2 linked regions of the Collimonas fungivorans Ter331 genome follow. The protein of the gene in region 1 interacts with the protein of each later gene in a pairwise test. Links are inferred from orthologs where the notes say so. Each region holds a gene or a part of one and is shown in the gene's direction. Other genes may lie near its edges.

What was found.
Region 2: the proteins of CFU_RS23865 (region 1) and CFU_RS10915 interact in binary tests that used the Escherichia coli proteins (3 or more experiments, as listed by UniProt). The link is inferred for Collimonas fungivorans Ter331 from one-to-one orthologs.

Annotation. Positions count from the first base shown.
Region 1 is NC_015856.1:2,857,387-2,864,260, forward strand. The notes cover bases 1,327-4,155. They hold CFU_RS23865 (BolA family protein), read left to right. Parts: upstream 1,327-2,516; coding sequence 2,517-2,795; downstream 2,796-4,155. Other genes in these bases: CFU_RS12380 (protein adenylyltransferase SelO), read left to right, coding at 1,327-1,443; msrB (peptide-methionine (R)-S-oxide reductase MsrB), read left to right, coding at 1,459-1,857; CFU_RS12395 (peptidylprolyl isomerase), read left to right, coding at 2,901-3,680; purL (phosphoribosylformylglycinamidine synthase), read right to left, coding at 3,857-4,155. Outside these bases: more of CFU_RS12380, read left to right, coding at 1-1,326; more of purL, read right to left, coding at 4,156-6,874. UniProt on the Escherichia coli protein: Transcriptional regulator that plays an important role in general stress response. Has many effects on cell morphology, cell growth and cell division. Acts by regulating the transcription of many genes, including dacA (PBP-5), dacC (PBP-6), ampC and mreB.
Region 2 is NC_015856.1:2,474,062-2,481,106, reverse strand. What follows is about bases 2,040-5,039. They hold CFU_RS10915 (ABC transporter permease), read left to right. Parts: upstream 2,040-2,936; coding sequence 2,937-4,142; downstream 4,143-5,039. Other genes in these bases: CFU_RS10910 (ABC transporter ATP-binding protein), read left to right, coding at 4,135-5,039; osmF (glycine betaine ABC transporter substrate-binding protein OsmF), read left to right, coding at 2,040-2,940. Also shown: CFU_RS10935 (YeeE/YedE family protein), read right to left, coding at 1-31; CFU_RS23295 (DUF2726 domain-containing protein), read left to right, coding at 296-898; CFU_RS10925 (fatty acid desaturase), read left to right, coding at 1,014-1,982; more of osmF, read left to right, coding at 2,011-2,039; more of CFU_RS10910, read left to right, coding at 5,040-5,067; CFU_RS10905 (ABC transporter permease), read left to right, coding at 5,064-5,822; CFU_RS10900 (phosphate/phosphite/phosphonate ABC transporter substrate-binding protein), read left to right, coding at 5,819-6,613; CFU_RS23290 (porin), read left to right, coding at 6,672-7,045.

The DNA of each region.
Region 1 (6,874 bases):
TTTGCCAACGCCTTCGCTGACTCGCCCGCTGCCTACACCAGGCTGGCGCCGACCCCGCTGCCGGCGCCCTACCTGGTCGCCGCCAGCGAGCAGGCGGCGCAGCTGATCGGCCTGACGCCGGCGGCATGCGGCAGCGACGATTTCATCCAGACTTTTTCCGGCAACCGTGCCGCCGCCGATTCGCAATCTCTAGCCGCAGTCTATTCCGGCCACCAGTTCGGCGTCTGGGCCGGACAACTGGGCGACGGCCGCGCCATCCTGCTGGGCGATGTCGCCGCCAGCGACGGCGGACGACTGGAACTGCAGCTCAAAGGATCGGGATCGACCCCCTATTCACGCATGGGCGACGGCCGCGCGGTGCTGCGCTCGTCGATCCGCGAATACCTGTGCTCGGAAGCCATGGCAGCGCTCGGCATCCCTACTTCGCGCGCGCTGTCGGTGATCGGTTCGGACCAGCTGGCGATGCGCGAGCGGCCGGAAACCACCGCCGTGGTGACGCGCATGGCGCCCAGCTTCGTGCGCTTCGGCTCGTTCGAGCACTGGTATTACAATAACCGCCCCGAGCAGCTGAAAACCCTGGCCGACTACGTGATCGCCGGTTTTTACCCGGAATTGCAGGCGGCCGCCAATCCTTACCAGGCGCTGCTGGCCGAAGTAACGCGCCGCACCGCCCATCTGATGGCGCAATGGCAGGCGGTCGGCTTCATGCATGGCGTGATGAATACCGACAATATGTCCATCCTCGGCCTGACCCTGGATTACGGTCCGTTCGGTTTCATGGAAGCCTACGACCCGCGCCACATCTGCAACCATACCGACCAGCAAGGCCGTTACGCTTACAACCAGCAACCGCAGATCGGCCACTGGAACTGCTTTGCGCTGGGCCAGGCGTTGCTGCCGCTGATCGGCAGCGTCGAGCAAACCGAGGCTGCGCTGAGCAATTACCAGGCCTTGTACGGTGCAAAACTGGATGAATTGCTGCACGCCAAACTTGGCTTGTTGACCCACCAGGCGGACGATGACAAGCTGCTGGACGCCATGTTTGCCCTGATGCAGGGCAGCCACGTCGATTTCACCCTGTTTTTCCGCCGCCTCGGCAATCTGCGCCTGGACGGCAGCGGCGGCGACGAAACCCTGCGCGACCTGTTTATCGACCGTGCAGCGTTCGACGCCTGGGCGTTACAATACCGGGCGCGCTTGAAACTGGAAAATAGCCAGGATCACGAGCGCAAGCTTGTTATGGATGCAAGCAACCCCAAATACGTATTGCGAAACTATTTGGCACAGACAGCTATCGAACGAGCCCAGGAGAAAGACTTCTCGGAAGTCAGGAAACTGCAGCAGATTCTTGAAAACCCGTTTGACGAACAGCCGCAGCATGCGCAGTACGCCGAATTGCCCCCGGACTGGGCGCGCGGACTGGAAGTCAGTTGTTCGTCTTAGATTGGATTAAACGATATGAGCAGCAAAGTCATCAAAACCGACGCCGAATGGCGCAGCGAGCTGGAACCGATGGAATACGAGGTGACCCGCCACGCCGCCACCGAACGGGCGTTCACCGGCAAGTTCTGGGATCATCACGAACATGGCGTATACACCTGCGTGTGCTGCAACACGCCCTTGTTCGAATCGGACGCCAAATTCGATTCCGGCTGCGGCTGGCCGAGCTATTTCAAGGCAATCAATCCCGACAACGTCGAAGAGCGCGTTGACCGCAGCCATGGCATGATGCGCACTGAAATTTTATGCAAGGTGTGCGACGCCCATCTCGGCCATGTATTCCCGGACGGACCGCCGCCCACCGGCCTGCGCTACTGCATCAATTCGGCATCGCTGCGTTTTGATCCGGCCGGCTGAAGCACCGGCCATCATTTATCCTGACTGAAAGCAAAAACACCCATGAAGTTCCTGTTCGACCTGTTCCCGGTAATCCTGTTCTTCGGCATCTTCAAATGGAGCGAAGGCCACGCCGATGCCGCGCAAGCGCTGGCCAGCCAGTACCTGTCGGGTTTTGTCTCCGGCGGCGTGGTGACAGTGGCGCAAGCGCCGGTGCTGCTGGCGACCGCGGTGGCGATCGTCGCCACGGTGGCGCAAATCGGCTACCTGCTGCTGCGCCGGAAAAAAGTCGATGCGATGCTGTGGGTATCGCTGCTCATCATCTGCGTGTTCGGCGGCGCCACCATCTACTTCCATAACGATACCTTCATCAAATGGAAGCCGACCGTGCTCTACTGGGCGTTTGCGGTGGTGCTGCTGGTCAGCCAGCTGCTGCTCAAAGAAAAACCTGATCCGCACCATGATGGAAAAACAGCTGGCACTGCCCGACCCGATCTGGCAGCGCGTCGGTTTCGCCTGGATCGCCTTCTTTATCGCCATGGGCTGCCTGAACCTGTACATCGCCTTCAACTTCCCGACCGCGACCTGGGTCAACTTCAAGCTGTTCGGCGGCATGGGACTGATGTTCGCTTTCGTGATCGGCCAAAGCATCCTGCTCTCCAAATACATCAAGGACCCAGATGAACCCAAGGCTTGATACCATTCGTAACAAATTGACAGCAACACTTGCACCGTTGCAATGTATAGTTGAGGACGAATCGGCGCTGCATGTGGGACACGCCGGTGCGGCCTCAGGCGGCGGACACTATAAAGTACGGATAGTTTGCGCAGTTTTTGAAGGCCAAAACCGCTTAAATCGGCATAGGCTGGTGTATGATTGCTTGGCTGATATGATGCATACCGAAATCCATGCACTGGCTATCACTGCCTTGGCACCATCCGAAACTAAAGCTGCATAAAATATAGTGATCTTAAAGAATAATTGTCCTTCAAACATACTTCAGTTATTCTGCCTTTGCCTCGCATTGATTTATTAACAACCTCCCCAAATTTAGGATTTGATAATGACATTTAAACCTTCACGTTTACTGGTGGTACTTTTTGCAGCTGCTACATTGCCTGTCATGGCACAAAACCTTGCAGTCGTGAATGGTAAGGCAATCCCTTCGTCGCGCGCCGACATGATGGTCAAGCAATTGTCCGCACAAGGCGGCCAGGCCGACACCCCGGAACTGCGCAACATGGTCAAGGACGAACTGATCAATCGTGAAGTGCTGATCCAGGAAGCCGACAAGCTCGGCCTGGGCAATAACGCCGACGTCAAGGCGCAAGCCGACATCGCCCGCCAGTCGATCCTGATCCGCGCCCTGGTTGCCGACTTCGTCAAGAAGAACCCGATCAAGGATGCCGACATCCAGGCTGAATACGACAAGTTCAAGGCACAAGCCGGCGACAAGGAATATCACGCACGCCACATCCTGGTCGAAAACGAAGCCGATGCGAAATCCATCATCACCAAGCTGAAAGCCGGCGGCAAGTTTGAAGACCTGGCCAAGCAATCGAAAGATCCAGGTTCGGCAGCCAACGGCGGCGACCTCGGCTGGGCGACTCCAGCTTCTTTCGTCAAGCCTTTCTCCGACGCGCTGGTGGCTTTGAAGCCGGGTCAACTGACCGAAACGCCGATCAAGACCCAGTTCGGCTACCACGTGATCAAGCTGGAAGAAGTACGCGCAGCCAAGATCCCTACCCTGGCTGAAGTCAAACCGCAAATCACCGAAGCGCTGCAACAGAAGAAACTGCAAGCTTACCAGGCTGATCTGCGCGCCAAAGCCAAGGTGCAATAAGACCTCGGCAGCAGCAAAAACGCAGTCAATAAAAAAGCGCTCCTCGGAGCGTCTTTTTTTACGTCATGTAGGGTGGGCACCTGTGCCCACGCGGAACGCTGGTCGTTCGAGGAGCGAATACAGCGTGGGCAGAAATACCTGCCCACCCTACTCCTACTTGCTTCGACCAGGCAGGATTATCCCACCCACTTGCGCGCATTGCGGAACATGCGCATCCATGGCGAATCCTCGCCCCACGACTCAGGGTGCCACGATTGCTGCACCGTGCGGAACACCCGTTCGGCGTGCGGCATGCAGACCGTGAAGCGGCCGTCCGGCGTGGTCACCGCGGTGATGCCTTGCGGCGAACCGTTCGGGTTGTACGGATAGGCTTCGGTCACCTGCCCCTTGTTGTCGGTGAAGCGCATGGCGACCAGCGCTTCCTTGATATCGCCGGTTTGCGAGAAGTCGGCGAAACCTTCGCCGTGGGCGATGGCGATGGCGCTTTGGGTGCCGGCCATGTCTTGCAGGAAGATCGATGGCGACGACTCGACTTGCACCATCGAAAAGCGCGCTTCGAATTTTTCCGACTTGTTGCGGGTGAACTTCGGCCAGGCCTGGGCGCCGGGAATGATCGCCTTCAGGTTGCTCATCATCTGGCAACCGTTGCAGACGCCGAGCGCAAAAGTGTCGCCGCGCTGGAAGAACAGCGAGAACTGCTCCGCCAGCTTGGTGTTGAACAGGATGGTCTTGGCCCAGCCCTCGCCGGCGCCCAGCACATCGCCGTAGGAGAAACCGCCGACCGCGATGAAGCCCTTGAAATCGTCCAGCCGTGCGCGGCCGGCGATCAGGTCGCTCATGTGGACGTCGACCGCGGAGAAGCCGGCCTGGTGCATCACGTACGCAGTCTCGACATGCGAGTTGACGCCCTGCTCGCGCAAGATCGCTACCCGCGGCTTGGCCGCCAGGTTGAGGAAAGGCGCAGCGATATTGTCTTGCTGGTCGAACGATATCTTCGGCGTGATGCCAGGATCGGCCGCATCCAGGATGCGGTCGTATTCGGCGTCGGCGCTGGCCGGATTGTCGCGCAGGCGGGCGATGCGCCAGCTGGTTTCACTCCACAGGCGTTGCAGGTCGATGCGGGTCTGGCTGTAGATGGTCTTGGCGTCGCGGCTGAATTCGATGACGTCGCGCGCATTCGGCTTGCCGATGATGTGGCTACAGGCGCCCAGGTTGAAGCTGCGCAGCACGTTCATGACTTCCGACTTCTGCTCGGCGCGTACTTGCAGCACCGCGCCCAGCTCTTCGCTGAACAGCGCGCGCAAGGTCAGTTCGTTGCGGCGCTCGGCCACCTGGCCGGTCCAGTTCTTGGAATCGCCCCAGTCGGCTGCGTGTTCGCTTTCCATGGTCAGGATGTCGAGATTGATCGACAGGCCGCTATGGCCGGCGAAGGCCATCTCGCACAGGGAGGTAAACAAGCCGCCGTCGGAACGGTCATGGTAAGCCAGCAGTTTCTGTTCGCTGTTGAGCTGCTGGATGGCGGCGAAGAAAGCTTTCAGGTCTTCCGCGCTGTCGACGTCCGGCGTTTCATTGCCGATCTGCTGCATCACCTGGGTCAGCGCCGAAGCGCCCATGCGGTTCTTGCCGCGGCCGAGGTCGATCAGGATGATGGCGGTGTCGCCGAGATCGGTGCGCAGCTGGGGCGTCAGCGAACGACGCACGTCGCTTACCGGAGCAAATGCGGAAACGATCAGCGACACCGGTGAAGTCACGGCCTTGGCCTGGCCTTCATCTTTCCAGGTAGTGCGCATCGACAGCGAATCCTTGCCGACCGGGATGCTGATGCCCAGCGCCGGGCACAGCTCCATGCCGATCGCCTTGACGGTATCGAACAAGGCGGCGTCCTGGCCAGGCTGGCCGCAAGCGGCCATCCAGTTGGCGGACAGCTTGACGTCGGAAATGTCGGCAATCGCCGCGGCGGCGATATTGGTCAATGCTTCGCCCACCGCCATGCGGCCCGATGCGGCGGCGTTGATGACCGCCAGCGGCGTGCGCTCGCCCATCGCCATCGCTTCGCCCAGGTAGCCTTCGAAACTCATGCTGGTGACCGCACAGTCGGCCACCGGGATCTGCCACGGGCCGACCATCTGGTCGCGCACCGAAGTGGCGCCCACGGTGCGGTCGCCGATGGTGATCAGGAAAGATTTGTCGGCCACCGTCGGCAGCTTCAGCACGCGCTGCGAGACTTCCAGCAGGTCCATGCCGGTCAGGTCGACCGCCGGCAGCACCGGATTGAGGTGCTTGACGTCGCGCAGCATTTTTGGCGGCTTGCCGAGCAAGACATCCATCGGCATGTCGACCGGGTTATTGTCGTGTTGTGGATCGATGACCTTCAACTGGCGCTCTTCGGTGGCGGTACCGACCACCGCAAACAGGCAGCGTTCGCGCTGGCAGAAGTATTCGAACAGCGGCAGGCTCTCAGGCGCAATCGCCAGCACATAACGCTCCTGCGATTCATTGCTCCAGATTTCCTTGGGCGCCATGCCGCTTTCTTCCAGCGGCACTTTGCGCAAATCGAAAATCGCGCCGCGCTTGGCGTCGTTGGTAATTTCCGGGAAGGCGTTCGACAGGCCGCCGGCGCCGACGTCATGGATCGACAGGATAGGATTCTTGTCATCCATGGCCCAGCAGGCGTTGATCACTTCCTGCGCGCGCCGTTCCATTTCCGGATTGCCGCGCTGGACCGAATCGAAATCGAGGTCGGCGGTATTCGAACCGGTCGCCATCGACGACGCCGCGCTGCCGCCCATGCCGATGCGCATGCCGGGACCGCCCAGCTGGATCAGCAGGCTGCCTACCGGCAGCTCGTTCTTCTTGGTGTGCTTGTCGGAGATGCTGCCGATGCCGCCGGCGATCATGATCGGCTTGTGGTAACCCTGCACATTGCCGCCGACGTTCTGTTCGTAGGTGCGGAAATACCCGCCCAGGTTGGGACGGCCGAATTCATTGTTGAACGCGGCGCCGCCGAGCGGGCCGTCGATCATGATCTGCAAGGCTGAAGCAATGCGTTCCGGCTTGCCGTACTGGCTGGCATCGGCCTGGCCGGCAGCGGTGACGTCGCCGGCATTTTCCCAGGCTTGCTGCGCATCCGGCAGCAGCAGGTTGGAGACGGTGAACCCGGTCAGGCCAGCCTTCGGCTTGGCGCCGCGGCCGGT
Region 2 (7,045 bases), 380 kb from region 1 along the record:
ATGGGGTAAATGCGCTCCAGTCGATAGACATCATGTTTTCCTTGAGGGCCAATGTTTGGCCCGGTTCTTGCTCAGTTTTTTTGCCAAGCCGTTGACGAAGCTTGCCCATTTTCGCATGATTGGCGCAACGTCCGATTCCGCAACATTCCATTCACACGCCGGTAGACCATTTCCATATAAAAAGCTCCGACGGCGTAGCGGCTCCCATGCATTCACGGAGCGGAAGTTGAATACGAATCTGCTGTTTTTTCGCCAAAGCTGATAAAGTTGCAAAAATTCCATCAGGGGAGAACAAATGCTAAAGGCATTGGGTTTAATCATTCTCGGTTTGATCGTCTTGGCTGTCATTGCTGCCCTGGCGAGCAAAAAAGGCAGGACGGAAAACGCAAAGGCCGGCTACCAGTACAAAAGCAAGGCGCTGCTGACGGCAAACGAACGGGAAATGTACTGGAAACTGATCGATGCCCTTCCGGGTTATGTGGTCCTGGCCCAGGTAGCGCTTTCGAGCTGCATCGATGCAAAAAAACAGGGCGGCGCGTTCAACACGATCAGTGCGAAAAGCCTGGATTTCGTCATCTGCAATGGATCGCTGGACGTCCTTGCGGGCATTGAAATCGATGACAGATCCCACGCCACCGCAGCGGCGCAAAAACGCGACGCCAGAAAAAACAGCGCCATGGAAGCCGCGGGCATACAACTGATCCGCTGGCCGGCTGTTCCCCTACCCTCGGTCGAAGAAATCAAGAAAATATTCCCGCCTGTCCCACTCTCCGTCCCGGAAAAATCCGCAACCGAAATCATTCAGGAAAAAAAGATCAAGCTCCTCGAGCAGCAATTGTTCAGCATGGCGCGGAAACTGGAGAACATTCCCCAGGCCAGCAAAGCCGCAGGCGCCTGAACGGCGCCAGGCGTCCAGGGCATATATTTATTCCGTATATAGTTGTTCCAAATGATTCGTTCTTTCTTGGCATATACCTACTATATATTCGCGGCTAATGGAAAGAGAGCCGCGCATGTACTTTTTACCTCACGACCCCAAATTCCATTTCCTTGGTCAACCTGAGCTGTTGACCGCGGCTGTAGCCCCAGCGGAAGAAAAGACGCCGGCCGCGGCATGGCTGGCGCGCCTGGAATTGCCTACCTGGGGACTGATCGCCCTGATCTACGGCGGCTGGCTGGCCACCGTGCTGCATTGGCGCGAACTGGACCCGTGGCTCGGCACCCCTGTGCTGATCGCACTGAGCGCCTGGTACATGTCGCTGCAGCACGAGCTGATACACGGCCATCCGACCCGCCACGCCGGTTTCAACGCCCTGTTCGGCCAGTTGCCGCTGGCAGTGTGGTATCCGTACGCGGTATATCGCGACAGCCACCTTGCCCATCATCGCGATGAAAAGATACTGACGCTGCCTGGCGCCGATCCGGAAACCTATTACGTGTCGCTGCAGAGCGGCAGGCCGCTGGGAAGGGCCTTGCGCCGTTTCCGCAATACCTCCGGCGGCCGCCTGCTGGCCGGGCCGGCACTGGCATGGTCGCAGACCGTCCGCAGCGCATGGCGGCAGCGCAACCGGAAAACCATTGTTACCTGGGGCTGGCACCTGGCGCTGCTGGCGGCGCTGCTGGTATTCCTGCACGGCGCCGGAATATCCCCCTGGTACTACCTGTTCGCGGTCGCTTATCCCGCCCTCAGCCTGACCATGGTGCGTTCTTTCTACGAACACCGGGCGGTCGAAGCCACACAGGGACGTTCGGTAATCAACGAGGCAGCATGGCCATGGCGCCTGCTGTTCCTGAATTTGAATTACCATCTTGTACATCACCTGCACCCCGGACTGCCATGGTTCCACCTACGACAAGCCTATCTGGCCGAACGCGAGACCTACCTGGAACGCAGCGACGGCTTCGTCGAGCGCGGCTACCTGCCGCTGCTGTGGCGCCATCGCGGCACACCGGTGATTGCCGATATCCATCCCTTTGCCTGAACCGGCATCGCTATCTAACGGAGTCAACATGAGTCTTTACACTCGCCTGCTGGGCGCCGCCTTGGCCACCACCTTGGTCGCTACCCTGTTTTCGCCCATGGCCCAGGCCGCCGAACCGGTCCGGGTCGGTTCCAAGATCGATACCGAAGGCGCGCTGCTGGGCAACCTGATCCAGCTGGTGCTGGAAGCCAACGGCATCAAGACCGTCAACCGCCTGCAGCTGGGCACCACCAAGGTAGTGCGCGGCGCGCTGATCTCGGGCGAGCTCGACATCTATCCTGAATACACCGGCAACGGCGCTTTTTTCTTTTCCGATGAAAAAAACCCGGCCTGGAAAAATGCCGAAGCCGGTTACCAGCTGGTGAAAAAGCTCGACCTCGATAAAAACAAGCTGACATGGCTGACGCCGTCCCCCGCCAACAACACCTGGCTGATCGCGGTGCACAAGGATGTGGCGCAGGCCAACAAGCTCAAGACGCTGACCGACCTCGGCCGCTGGATCAGCCAGGGCGGACATTTCAAGCTGGCGGCTTCGGCGGAATTCATCGAGCGCCCGGACGCCTTGCCGGCTTTTGAAAACACCTACGGATTCAAGTTGAAACAGGACCAGCTACTGACCCTGGCGGGCGGCGATACGGCGGCCACGATCAAGGCCGCCGCGGAACAGACTTCCGGCGTCAACGCCGCGATGGTGTACGGCACCGACGGCGCACTGGCGGCGCTGGGGCTGGTGGCGCTGGACGATGTCAAGTCGGTGCAGCCGGTCTATGCGCCGACCGCGGTGATCCGCAGCGAGGTGCTGGCGAAATATCCCAAGATCGCCGGTCTGCTGAAGCCGGTGTTCCTGTCGCTGGATAGTCCGACGCTGCAAAAACTCAACGCCGGCATCGCCATCGAAGGACGCGACGCCCGCAAGATAGCCGGCGATTACCTGCGCAGCAAAGGTTTTATTAAATGACCATGGCGCGTCTGGCCAACCAGCCATGGCGCGTGGGCAACGTCGCGCTGCCGTCACTCAAGCTGCATAACCCGGTGCACCTGCTGCTGGTGATTGTCGCGATCGTCGCCGCCACCAACCTGCCTTTGCTGACCTACGCCCCCAATCGGCTGCTCAGCGGCCAGGGCATCTTGCTCAGCCAGCTTGCCGCGCGCTACTGGCTGCTGGCGCTGCCGGCCCTGCCGCTGCTGGCGGCGCCTTGGCTGCGGCCCTGCCGCCTTACCTATATTGTCCTGCTCATTGCAGCGGCGGCGCTCAGCGGCGGCCTGCTGGCTCTGGCCGGGCATGAAGCCCAGCTGCGCAGCGGCGAGGCGGATTCCCTGGCGCGCATCTCGTTCGGCGGCGCTTTCTGGCTGTTGCTGCTGACCGCCTGGCTGCAACTGGCGGAGGCGTTGCGCGGCCTCACCCTCAGCCTGCCGGCGCGGGTAGCGCTGATATTGCTTGCGTCAGCGCCGCTCGCGGCGCTGCTCGCTTCGGGTTACCTGGATAGCCTGTCGCTGCTAAAGGAATACCAGAATCACCAGGACGCATTCAACCTGGCGCTGCTGCGCCACCTGCAGCTGGTGCTGTTTTCGGTATTGCCCGCGGTGCTGCTCGGCGCCCTGCTTGGCGCCCTGTCTTTCCGCAGCCGGCGGGCGCGCAAGCTGCTGTTCCCGGTGCTTAACGTCATCCAGACCATCCCCTCGATTGCCCTGTTCGGCTTGCTGATCGGCCCGCTGGCGCTGCTGGGCAGCCTGTTTCCGCAATCAGGCATCGGCGGCGTCGGCCTGCCGCCGGCGTTGCTGGCGCTGACCTTGTATTCGCTGCTGCCGATGGCGCACGGCACCTTGGCCGGGCTGGAGCAGGTGCCGGCCGACGTGCGCGAAGCCGCCAGCGGCATCGGCATGTCGCCCTGGCAGATATTTTTCCATGTCGAACTGCCGTTGGCGTTGCCGGTGTTCCTGGCCAGCGTCCGCGTCACTACCGTGCAGGCGATCGGGCTGGCGGTGGTGGCGGCGCTGATCGGCGCCGGCGGTTTCGGCGTCCTCATGTTCCAGGGCATGTCGAGCAGCGCGCTGGACCTGGTGCTGCTGGGCGTGATCCCGGTGATCCTGCTGGCCATCGGGGTCGATACGCTATTCAAGGTAGCGATCGCTATCTTCAGGAGAAAAATCCATGATTGAAATCAGCGAAGTCCGCAAATCGTTCAACGGCTGGCCAGCGGTCAGCGAGCTGTCCCTGACCATCAAGAACGGTGAATTCGTGGTGCTGATCGGCACTTCCGGCTCCGGCAAGTCGACCTTGCTGAAACTGTTGAACCGCTTGCTGGAACCGGACAGCGGCAGCATCAGGCTGCACGGCAAGCCGGTGGTCGAGCACTCGCCGGAGCAATTGCGGCGCCGTATCGGTTATGCGATCCAGTCGGTCGGGCTGTTTCCGCACTGGACCGTGGAGCAGAACATCAGCGCCGTCCCGGTCCTGCTGAAATGGCCGAAGGCAAAGATCCACGACCGCGTCAGCGAACTGCTGGAACTGCTGCACCTGTCCCCCGAAAAATTCCGCCATCGTTATCCCGACCAGCTGTCCGGCGGCCAGCAGCAACGGGTAGGCGTGGCGCGTGCGCTGGCGGCCGATCCCGACGTGCTGCTGATGGATGAACCGTTCGGCGCGCTCGATCCGGTGACCCGCGCCAGCCTGCAGCAGGAGCTGGCCAATATCCACAAGCTGTCCGGCAAGACCATCGTGCTGGTGACCCACGACATCGACGAAGCCCTGGCGCTAGGCCAACGGATTGTGCTGATGGACCATGGCCGCATCGTGCAGCAAGGCACGCCGCGCGATTTCCTGCTGACTCCCGAAAACGAGTTTGTGCGCGAATTTGTCGGCCAGAGCGATGTCGGCATCCGCCTGCTCGGGCTGGACAAGATCGCCGGCCGGGTACGCGGCGAGCCCCCGATTCCCGGCGAACCGATCCGTAGCAGCAGCACGCTGCGCGAAGCCTTGTCCGCCTTCATCACGCGCAAGGCGCACAGCCTGCCGGTGGTCGACGAACAAGGCCAGGCTGCCGGCGTGCTGCATTTCTCCGACCTGCTCGAGGCGCCGCGATGAACCGGCTCCAGCGCCATCGCTGGCTCGCCGTCAGCAGCCTGTTGCTGCTGGCTTTTACCTTCGGCATGCCGCTGACGGCGCCCCTGTTTGCCGCCGTTTTCCCGCAGCTGGCCCGCCCTATGTACATGCAAGATGCATTCACCACGCTGGTGCTGGCGCATTTGAGCATCGTGCTGCTGTCGGGCGCGATTGCGGTGGTGGGCGGCGTGGCGGCGGGCCTGCTGGTGACCAGACCGGCAGGCCGGCCGTTCCGCTCTTCCCTGGAAACGGTGCTGGCGATCAGCCAGTCGTTTCCTCCGGTGGCGGTGCTGGCGGTGGCAGTGCCGCTGATCGGTTTCGGCGAAACCCCGGCCCTGATCGCGCTGGTCATGTACGGCGTGCTGCCGGTGGCGCAAGGCGCGATGAGCGGCTTGTCCTCGATCTCGCCGGCCATCCTGGAAATTGCGCGCGGCATCGGCATGAACCGCTGGCAGATCCTGTACCGGGTCGAACTGCCGCTGGCGGCGCCGGTCATACTGGCCGGCGTGCGCACTTCGGTGGTGATCAATATCGGCACGGCGGCGATTGCATCCACCGTCGGCGCCAAGACGCTGGGACTGCCGATCATCGTCGGCCTGAGCGGCTTCAATACCGCCTATGTGATCCAGGGTGCGTTGCTGGTTGCGCTGCTGGCCATCGTGGCCGACCAGCTGTTTGACCTGCTGTCGCAGCGCTGGACGCCGCAGGCAGGTTTGCATGGCGGAGGCAGTGCATGAGATGTGCGTTGCCGATGTACCCGTTTCCGGCCGGCAGCCTGGATGAATTCTGGAGCGGGCTGCGCCGCTACCTGCAACTCGAAGGCGTGGACGATGTTCCCCATCGGCTCGGCCAGCCGCAAGACCTTCTAAAGCACTGGCAGGAGCCGGACCTGTTGTTGAGCCAGACCTGCGGTTATCCGGTATCGACGGTTTTACACGGCAAGGTGCAGGTGGTAGGCGCCTTTCATTTCGACGTGCCCGGCTGCGAGCAGGCAAATTACAGCAGCAGCCTGTGGGTGCGACAAGAGGATGCGGCAAAACCATTGCAGGCATTTAAAGACGCCGTTGCCGCCTGCAACGAGCGCCACTCGCAATCCGGTTATCACGCGCTGCGCAGCGCGGTTGCGCCATTCACCGCCGGCGGCAGGTTTTTCTCGAAGGTGGTGTTCAGCGGCTCCCATCGGCAGTCGGCGCGGCTGGTCGCTAGCGGCCAGGCCGACATCGCCGCGCTCGATTGCGTCAGCGCCTATTTCCTGAGCCGCCAGGAGCCCGAGATATTCTCCCGCCTGGCCGCCATCGGCTTCACTGCGCCTATGCCCGGCCTGCCGCTGATTACCTCGTCGGCTACAGCGCCAGCCACGCTGGCGGCGCTGCGCCAGGCCCTGGCGGCCAGCGTCGAGGCGCAGGAACTGGAAAACGCGCGCGGCGCCATGCGCATCAGCGGCTTTTCCAGCCTGGATGCGCAGGATTACCGCATCTGCGCATTGAAGGCCGAACAGAACCGGACCGACGGCCTGGCTGACTGGTAGCACCGCGCCGCTCGCGCCTGCCGTGCGCAACTCATTACCAACCACACTCAGCAAAACAATGAAAACATCCGCTACCTGCATTTCTCTGCGTGCTTCTCCCCGGATTTCGCGCATCGCCCCTGCCGCCTTGCTGGCGCTTGCCTCCAGCGCCTCCCATGCACAGGTCGCCAGCACCAGCGTGACCCTGTACGGTTTCATCGACAGCAGCCTGCGCTACCAGCAAACCAAGGCCGGCAACAGCTTGTCGGTGGTGGACGGCGCTGAACTGGGCTGGGCCGGCAGCCGCTGGGGACTGATCGGCAGCGAAGACCTGGGCGGCGGCGTGAAGGCCATTTTCAACCTGGAAAACGGATTTTCGCTAGACAACGGGCAATTGAACCAAGGCGGCCGCCTGTTCGGTCGTACCGCCTATGTCGGCTTGAGCAACAGCTT